2 linked regions of the Labrenzia sp. PHM005 genome follow. The protein of the gene in region 2 interacts with the protein of the main gene of each other region in a pairwise test. Links are inferred from orthologs where the notes say so. Each region holds a gene or a part of one and is shown on either strand. Other genes may lie near its edges.

Evidence for each region. The genes of interacting proteins can lie anywhere in the genome.
Region 1: the proteins of dnaE (region 2) and dnaN interact in binary tests that used the Escherichia coli proteins (3 or more experiments, as listed by UniProt). The link is inferred for Labrenzia sp. PHM005 from one-to-one orthologs.

Annotation. Positions count from the first base shown.
Region 1 is NZ_CP041191.1:472,878-476,999, reverse strand. Bases 755-3,698 are described here. They hold dnaN (DNA polymerase III subunit beta), read right to left. Parts: upstream 2,814-3,698; coding sequence 1,695-2,813; downstream 755-1,694. Other genes in these bases: dnaA (chromosomal replication initiator protein DnaA), read right to left, coding at 2,984-3,698; recF (DNA replication/repair protein RecF), read right to left, coding at 755-1,663. Outside these bases: gyrB (DNA topoisomerase (ATP-hydrolyzing) subunit B), read right to left, coding at 1-382; more of recF, read right to left, coding at 527-754; more of dnaA, read right to left, coding at 3,699-4,122. UniProt on the Escherichia coli protein: Confers DNA tethering and processivity to DNA polymerases and other proteins. Acts as a clamp, forming a ring around DNA (a reaction catalyzed by the clamp-loading complex) which diffuses in an ATP-independent manner freely and bidirectionally along dsDNA.
Region 2 is NZ_CP041191.1:3,599,301-3,604,543, reverse strand. The notes cover bases 544-4,608. They hold dnaE (DNA polymerase III subunit alpha), read right to left. Parts: upstream 4,239-4,608; coding sequence 744-4,238; downstream 544-743. Other genes in these bases: FJ695_RS16320 (ABC transporter substrate-binding protein), read left to right, coding at 544-646. In the rest of the region: more of FJ695_RS16320, read left to right, coding at 1-543; FJ695_RS16310 (ABC transporter ATP-binding protein), read right to left, coding at 4,763-5,243. UniProt on the Escherichia coli protein: DNA polymerase III is a complex, multichain enzyme responsible for most of the replicative synthesis in bacteria. This DNA polymerase also exhibits 3' to 5' exonuclease activity. The alpha chain is the DNA polymerase catalytic subunit.

The DNA.
Region 1 (4,122 bases), 3.1 Mb from region 2 along the record:
AGACCTTATAGGAATTCTGGTCGAATTTCCCGCCTGCGTGCAGCTGGGTCATGATGACTTCGGCTGCCGAGACGCCTTCTTCGGGGTGAAGATCCGTTGGAATGCCGCGACCGTTGTCAGACACCGTCACTGAACCGTCAGGGTTCAAGGTTACGGTCACATGGTCCGCATGACCGGCCAGAGCTTCATCGATGGCGTTGTCGACAACCTCATAGACCATGTGGTGCAGGCCGGAGCCATCATCGGTGTCGCCGATATACATGCCGGGGCGTTTGCGAACAGCATCCAGGCCTTTCAGGACCTTGATGGAGTCGGCGCCATATTCGGCTCCGTTTTCAGCTTCGGGAGTGGCGCCAGGCTCGGACGTTGACATATCGCTCATGCGAATCATTCACCAATCGGTTTTTGTTTCTCGCCCACGTTATACGGTGTTCCAACGGGCGTTCAAACCACCCACGGGCTGCAAGCAGTTCCACAGTGGGAATATAGTGGAAAACCATATGATTCAGGCGGATTTATGGGGCTGTCACACGCCGCTCAGGTGCGCCTTGTCATTGCCAACTTCAAAGACCTCAGACTGAGCGGGAAGTGCATCGAATAAAGCTCTGTCTGTCCCGGTCATAAAGACCTGGCCTCCAAGCGACTCTAGCTTTGCAAAAAGGGCCGCGCGCCGGGCCGGATCGAGATGTGCTGCGACCTCGTCGAGCAACAGCACCGGGGTCAATCCAGAGACCTTTGCTGTGAGTTCGGCATGCGCCAAAACAAGGCCGATCAGAAGTGCCTTTTGTTCTCCGGTGGAAGATTGTGAGGCGGGCATGTCCTTGGCGGCGTGGCGGACTTTCAGGTCGCTCAAATGCGGGCCAGAGAGGGTTCGTCCAGCGGCCCTGTCGCGAGGCCGGCCCTGCTCCAAAAGCCGGCAGTAGTGGTCCTCTTGATCAGACGCGCTCATTTCGAGCATTTCCGCTTCAAAAGCACCTTCAAGCGAGAGGCTGGCTTGTGGAAAAGTTGAGCCTTCCAACGGCTGGTCAGAAATCATTTGCCGCAACAAGCCAACGGTTTCCTGGCGCGCGAGGGAAACGGCCGTCCCCAAACTTGCGACTTGCAATTCCAGTGCACTCAAATAAGCGTCCGAGGCACCTTGATCCAGCAGCTTGTTTCGCTGGCGCAAGGCGCTTTCAAAATCACTGACCCGCCGTCCGTGCGCTGGGTCGATAGCCAGTGTCAGGCGGTCAAGAAATCGGCGGCGGTCAGAACCCGGACCGGTGAACAGGCCGTCCATTGCTGGAACCAGCCATAAAACCCGCATGTAATCCAAAAGACTTTCGGATGAGCGCATATCCTCGCCGTCGATCCGAACTTTTCGGCCAGGCACACCCGTGGTGGCGCCGGTGCCGAGGCTGCTTTCGATGCCGTCGAGTAGGATTTTGGCTGCAACGCTCCAGCTGCCGTTGCCGCCTTTACGGGCAATGTCGGCGAGGGCCGCCCGCCGCAATCCGCGGCCGGCGGTCAAAAACGAAATTGCTTCGAGAATATTTGTTTTACCGGCACCATTCGCGCCGACAAAGGCCACCATCTTTGCCGACAGATCGATCGACAGGGCGGCATAGTTGCGGAAGCCGGTCAATGTCAGGCGGGTCAGGCGTGCCGACCGGTACTCAGTCATACCCAGCTTCCGTTGATGTTAACGCCGCAGCTTAAACCCGCATCGGCATCAGAACGAACAGGCAATCATCGACCGTGTTGTCCTGAATGAGGGTTGGGGAGCCGGAATCGGCCAGCCGGAACAGGGCGGTGTCGCTGCTGAGCTGGTTGGCGATGTCGAGCAGATAGCGGGAGTTGAAGCCAATCTCGAGCGGGTCAGAATCGTATTCAACCGCCAGCTCTTCTGTCGCGCTGCCGGAATCCGGGTTGTTGACGGTCAGCACCATACGGCCATCGCCGAGCGAAATCTTGACGGCACGGCCGCGCTCAGAGGAGATCGTTGAGACGCGGTCGACGGCTTCTTTAAACTCGTCCCGGTCAACGCGCATTTCCTTGTCGTTGCCTTGCGGAATTACCCGGCCATAGTCCGGGAACGTTCCATCGATCAGTTTGGACGTCAGAACAATGGTGTCGGTGGTAATACGGATCTTGGTATCAGACAGCTCGACTTGAACATCGGCTTCCGGATCTTCCAGAAGTTTCTGGATTTCGCCAACCGTTTTACGCGGCACGATGATACCCGGCATGCCGGATGAACCGGATGGGGCGGTAACTTCGGCTTGGGCGAGCCGGTGACCGTCTGTAGCGACTGCGCGGAATTGTTGACCATTGCTCGCGTCGACCGTGTGCAGGTAAATACCATTCAGATAATAGCGGGTTTCTTCGGTCGAGATCGCAAACTGGGTCGTATCGATCAGCTTGCGAATGTCGGCAGCACTCAAGGTAAAGCCGTGGCTGAACTCACCGGCTGTCAGATCGGGAAAGTCCGTTTCCGGCAACATCTGAAGCGTGAACTTTGAGCGCCCGGCACGGATTTCCAAAGTGGTGTCGTCGCCGGTGGTTTCCAGAACAACCTGTGAGCCTTCCGGCAGTTTGCGCACGATGTCATAAAACATGTGGGCTGGAACGGTGGTGGCACCCGGCATTTCGATCATGGCCGGAACGGTTTCAACGATCTCTAGATCCAGATCGGTTGCCTTCAGGTTCAAGGCGCCGCCATCAGCGCGCAGCAACACGTTGGAGAGGATCGGAATTGTATTCCGGCGTTCGACCACCCGGTGAACATGGGTCAAGGACTTGAGGAGGTCGGTCCGCTCGAGGGTCGCTTTCATACGTTACATCCGTACTCGTGAAACGCCGGATAGAACACCCGGCAAACAAGGATTTTCTCAGGCTCCGGCAAGGGAGCGGGGGAAAGACACTGCCCTCAACGGGCTCTAAAAGCAAGGGGGCGTCCGCTTGGAACGCCCCCAATTCTCGCTGAAAAGGCAGTCTATTTGTCTTAGGCGTCCAGCATGCGCTTCAGAAGCTCGATTTCTTGCGCCAGCGCGTAGTCTGCACGGGCCATTTCTTCGATTTTGCGGACTGCATGCAACACTGTTGTGTGGTCACGGTTTCCAAAGCGGCGGCCGATTTCCGGCAGCGACCGTGGTGTCATGACCTTTGCCAAATACATTGCGATCTGCCGCGGGCGAACGATCGTGCGGGTACGGCGGGCGGACAGAAGGTCTGCCTTGGTCACATTATAGTGCTTGGAGACAACCCGTTGGATGTCTTCGATTTTCACCCGGCGCGGCTCACTGGAGCGGACCAGATCGCGCAGGGTCATTTCCGCCATTTCCTGCGTAATCGGCTGATTGGTCAGCTGATTGTGCGCAATCAGGCGGTTCAGCGCGCCTTCCAGGTCACGGCCTGAAGATGCGACGTGGCGGGCAATGTAATCCAGAACGGAATCTGGAACATCGAAAGCCGGGTAAGACTTGTGCGCGGCTTCAACCCGGGAGACCAGGATATTCCGGCGCAAGACGAAATCGGGCTCCTGGATGCCGACTACAAGACCGCCAGACAGCCGCGAACGGACGCGGTCATCTAATGTATCGAGATCAGACGGTGCGCGGTCGGCTGCAACAATCACCTGGCGTGCGCCATCAATCAGGGCGTTCAGGGTGTGGCAGAATTCCTGCTGAACCTGCTTGCCATGAAGAAACTGCATGTCATCGATCAGGAGGAGGTCGATGGTGCGCAGGTTTTCCTTAAACGCTAAGGCGGATTGAGATTTCAACGCGGCAACGAACTTGTACATAAAATGTTCAGCCGTCAGGTAGAGAACCTTGCGGCCGCTGTTGCGTACCTTTGCTGCAACGGCTTGCATCAGGTGGGTTTTGCCAAGGCCCACAGATGCATGCAGATAAAGCGGGTTAAACGTCACCGCGCCGCCTGCGGCGACCTGCCGGGCTGCAGCAAGGGCGAGATTGTTGGAGTCGCCCTCAACAAATGTCTCAAAAGTGTATTTCGGATCGAGCGCCGCGCCTTGCAAAACATCGCGGGCGTTGTCCGGCACCGTGTCGCCGCGACCAACAGCTGCTGTTGCAGCCTGGGCACGGGTGACCAAAGATGCATCCCCAAGTCCCTCAGAGCGGG
Region 2 (5,243 bases):
GTCATTTTCGATCTACAAGGAGGCCCTCAACCGCGCTCAGCTGGACATGACATTTGAAGAGATGCCATGGGCGCGCTGTAAGGAACTGGTCGAAAGGGGCAATTATGAAGCGGCCGTCGATGGCGACGCGGGAATCGCGAACATCATCCAAAACGCCTTGATGCCTGTTCCTTGGGTCCAATCCCTTTGGACAAACGGAACCGTCCCAAAAAACACATTTGACAACATCAATGCCCTTGCCGGCAAATCGGTCGGTTACGTCCAAGGTTATGGCTATCCGCAGGAATTTCTCGATCACCCGGAAATCAATTCATTTGCAGTCGCCAATGACACAGAAGGCTTGCGTATGCTGGCCGCCAACCGGTTTGACTTTTTTTTCGGCGACCTCGTCAACAATCGACAGCTACAGCAAAAGAACAAATTTGATGTTCAGCCTGTACATCCGCCGATCATGATCACCTTCCTAGACCTGACTTTTCACAAATCTCAACGCGAAGCCCAAGCAAAATATTCCAAGGCACTCGCATCGATGTTAGAAGACGGCACGATCGATACAATTTACCGAACATATCTCGGACTCAGCTATCAGGACCTGCTTCTACGCAGAGCCGAAATCCTGGCTGGCAAAGAAACCCCCCTTAACTGAATGCACTGTAACTGCCGCAAACCGCATCCGGCCCCGGACAGCCCACTACCGAGTGGCTAGCTGGCTAGTCAAACAATTTGCATTGCGCTGCACTGGATCACGCAACCTGAACATCCGTTACACCTGGAACGGCTTTCAACGCACCCGCAATCTCTGGCGAGAGGCGGAACCGGCCGGGAAGTTTTACTTCGACTTCTCGGGCACCGTTTTCCAGAAGCACAATCACAGTCACATCGCCCTCTCCGCGCATGGTCAGCTGTTTGGCAAGACTGGCGATCGGCCGCTCGTCGCGAACAAAGACCCGCATGCTTTTTTGTAAGCGCGCAGCAACCTTGTCGATCGGGTCAACCTGTTCGATGATCAGGGACGGTTCGTCGTCGCGCAAGTCGGCAGCAACCAGCACGACAACGGACCGGCCGGATTGCAGCACATCGCGGAATTGTTCCAGCTTTTCGCGGAAAAGCAGGGCTTCATATTGGCCGGTTGCATCGGAGAGCCGCGCAATGCCCATTCGCGTACCGGATTTTGTCTTGCGCTCCTGCATGGATATGACGGTTCCTGCAAGCCGTCCGGCGGACGCGCCTTTTTTCACCGCTTCAGAAAACTGGGCCCAAGGCTGCGCCCGCATTTTTTCCAGGACAGAGGCGTATTCGTCGATCGGGTGGGCGGAGAGATAAAAACCAATGGCCGAATGCTCCCGCTGGAGTTTTTCTTCCGACGTCCAGCCATGGACCTCATCCAGCTGCAAGGGTTCCTCGCTGTCAGAACCGCCGAACAGTTCGTCCTGGCCGAGTGTTTTGTTTTCTTCCGTGCGCTGCGCGAGGCCCATCACCCGGTCGAGCCCTTCAAAGACCCGGGCCCGGCTTGGTTCCAGCTCATCAAAGGCGCCCGCGGCAACCAGGTTTTCCAGCGTCCGTTTGTTGAGCGCTTTGGGGCTGATGCGGCGGGCAAAATCGCCCAGGCTCTGGAACGGTTTGTCGCCGCGGACCTCTACGATGTGTTCCACGGCCTGTTCGCCGACACCTTTCACAGCCCCCATCGCATAAAGGATCTTGCCATCGGACACATCAAAATAGACCTGCGAACGGTTGATGGATGGCGGCACCACCTCAATGCCCATGCGCCGGGCTTCCTGGCGGAAATCACCAAGTTTTTCCGTGTTGCCCATATCGAGTGTCATGGACGCAGCCATGAATTCAACCGGATGGTTCGCCTTCAGCCAGGCCGTATGATAGGAGACCAGCGCATAGGCGGCCGCATGGGATTTGTTGAAGCCGTAGTTGGCGAATTTCGCCACCAGATCGAAGATCGTGCCGGCCTGGGTCTTGTTGATGCCCCGCTCCACGGCACCGTCGACAAAGCGCGCCCGCTGAACCTCCATTTCGGCGGCAATCTTCTTACCCATGGCGCGGCGCAGAAGATCCGCTTCGCCGAGCGAATACCCGGACAAAACCTGGGCGATCTGCATCACCTGCTCCTGGTAGACGATGATGCCATTCGTCTCCATCAGGATCGGTTCCAGGAGCGGATGCAGGCAGTCCGGCTCCTGTTCGCCGTGTTTGACCGCGTTATAGACCGGGATGTTTTCCATCGGCCCCGGGCGGTAGAGCGCCACCAGCGCAATAATGTCCTCAAAGCGGTCCGGTTTCATGCCGGCAACGGCCCGGCGCATGCCCTGACTTTCCAGCTGGAACACGCCGAAAGTCTCGCCGCGGGTTAGAAGATCGTAGGATTTTTTATCGTCAATCGGCAGACCGGCGACATCAACGGTGATGCCGCGCCGTTCGATCAATTTGACCGCCGTGTCGATCACCGTCAGGGTTTTCAGGCCCAGAAAGTCGAATTTCACCAGGCCCGCATCTTCAACCATTTTCATGTTGAACTGGGCAACCGGCATATCGGAGCGTGGATCGCGGTAGAGCGGAACCAACTGTTCCAGCGGCCGGTCGCCAATCACCACACCGGCTGCGTGGGTCGAGGCGTGCCGGTAAAGGCCTTCGAGCTTCTGCGCCATGCCCAAAAGCCTGTCAACGATCTCTTCTTCCTTGGCCGCTTCCCGGAGGCGCGGTTCGTCTTCGATCGCCTGGCCAAGCGTCACCGGATTGGCAGGGTTCGCCGGCACCAATTTGCACAGCCGATCGACCTGTCCATAAGGCATTTGCAGCACCCGGCCGACATCCCGCAGAACCGCGCGCGCCTGCAAGGACCCGAAAGTGATGATCTGGGCAACCTGCTGACGGCCGTACTTCTCCTGAACGTATCTGATCACCTCCTCCCGCCGCGACTGGCAGAAGTCGATGTCAAAGTCCGGCATGGAGACACGTTCGGGATTCAAGAACCGTTCGAACAGCAGAGAAAACCGCATCGGGTCCAGATCGGTGATCGTCAAGGACCAGGCCACCAGCGAGCCCGCGCCCGACCCACGGCCCGGGCCAACCGGAATGTCTTGGTTTTTGGCCCATTTGATGAAATCGGCAACGATCAGGAAGTAGCCCGGAAACTTCATCCGCTCGATGATGCCGGTCTCATAATCGAGCCGTTCCCAATAATCCTTTTCTTCCAGTCCCGGCGCCAGGCCATGAGCATCAAGACGGGCCTGCAAGCCTTCGCGCGCCTGGCGTTTCAGTTCTTCCGATTCGGCGCGTTCGGCTTCTTCTGGGTCCGCATCCGCACCGGCAAACCGCGGTAGAATCGGTGCGCGCCGCATCGGTCGGAAAGAACAGCGTTTGGCAATCTCGACCGTGGAGGCAAGCGCCTCGGGAAGATCGGAAAAGAGCGCGCACATTTCCGCCCTTGTCTTGAAATAGTGCTCCGGGGTCAGGCGACGACGATCACTTTCAATGATGACTCGGCCTTCGGAAATGCAGATCAGCGCATCATGGGCTTCATAGTCTTCACGTTTGGGAAAAAACGCCTCATTGGTGGCAACCAGCGGCAGATCCATGGCGTAGGCAAGATCGAGGAAGGCCTCCTCGGTTTTCTTTTCGCTGTCCATGCCATGGCGCTGAATTTCAACATAACAACGACCGGGGAATCCCTCTTTCAGCGTCTTTAGGCGGCTCTCGGCCAGTTCCTTGCGCCCGGCCAGAAGTGCCGCCCCGACAGCCCCGAGACTGCCGCCGGTCAGGACTATGACATCTTCAGCCTTAGACAAGAGATAGCTGAGGGTGACATGCGGGCGCAGGCCTGTTTCCGTATCCAGAAACGCACGCGAGGTCAGCTCCATCAAGTTGCCATAGCCCGTTTCGGTCATGGCAATCAGAACAAGGTCGGCGAGCGCCGGTTCACCGCGCCGGCCGCTGTCCAGACCGTCGTCGAAAAAGACGGACAGCTGACAAGCGGTTAGCGGCTGGATGCCTGCGCCCCAGGCCTTGGCCGAAAACTCCTGGGCGCCAAAAAGATTGTTGGTGTCGGCAATCGCCAGCGCCGGCTGGTCGTCGGCCTTGGCCAGATCCAAAAGCTTCTTGATCGGCAGCGCGCCTTCTAGAAGCGACAGTGCCGAATGAACCCGCAGATGCACATAACCGGGCCCATTACCCGCCTGCGTGGATGGGTGAACAACTGCGTCTAGAGCGCTGTTTGAATCAGTCATGGCGGCACCTTCAAAGGCCTAGGCGAATCTTCGCTCTTAGTGAAACGCTTGCATCGCGTTCCGTCCAGCCGCCAGCGCGGTTGTCACCGCTGTTCTTTAATCAGCCGCAAACGCCTTGACCAGAGCACGCCTGCTCAGACCTCTGCTTTTCCAGCTGTGAATTGATCTGCCACACTAAAATATGCGGCTTTGGAACACTGTCCGTCAGACCAGCGGCCCGCCGGACAGGACAAAAATCAGGCACCGATCAGCCCGCGGACAGGATCACATCGCCCCAGACCGCCAGGGTCACGCCAAAAGAAACCAGGGATGCAAGAGCAGCACAGTCACGCGCGAAATAGAACATCACACTCTCCAAACTTTCTTTCGATACGCTAAACATGTTCCATTTATGTTCTTTTTGCAAGCCCTTTTTGTTCTCCTTGATCTGAATTGTATAAGACCCGCAGAAATCTTTGCGTTTTTGCTTTGTTCCTACCGACCAAGGCGTCCACAAGGGACCCCGACTCGAGATGAAAAACCGGTTATCTGAGCGGCTGGACCAGTCCGGCGGACAAGGTGATCGCCCGGTCCATACGGCCGGCAAGCTCCAAATTGTGCGTGGCAAATATGGTGGCCACACCAGAAGCCCGCACCAGAGCCGACAGAGCATCAAAGACGTAATTGGCCGTCTTCGGATCCAGGTTCCCGGTCGGCTCATCAAGCAGCAGGATGCGCGGGGCATTGGCAACGGCCCGGGCGACCGCAACACGCTGCTGCTCGCCGCCGGAGAGTTCTGATGGCCGGTGGCTGCCGCGGTCGGCAAGGCGCATATAAGAAAGCAGCTCATCGGCGCGTTCGGCGGCAACTTTTTTGGAAAGGCCGCGGATCATCTGCGGCATCATGATGTTCTCCTGCGCGGTAAACTCCGGCAGGAGGTGATGAAACTGATAAACAAAGCCGATGTCGTTGCGCCGGATGGCCGTGCGTTCATCGTCGGAAAGATCGGTGCAATTGACATCGCCT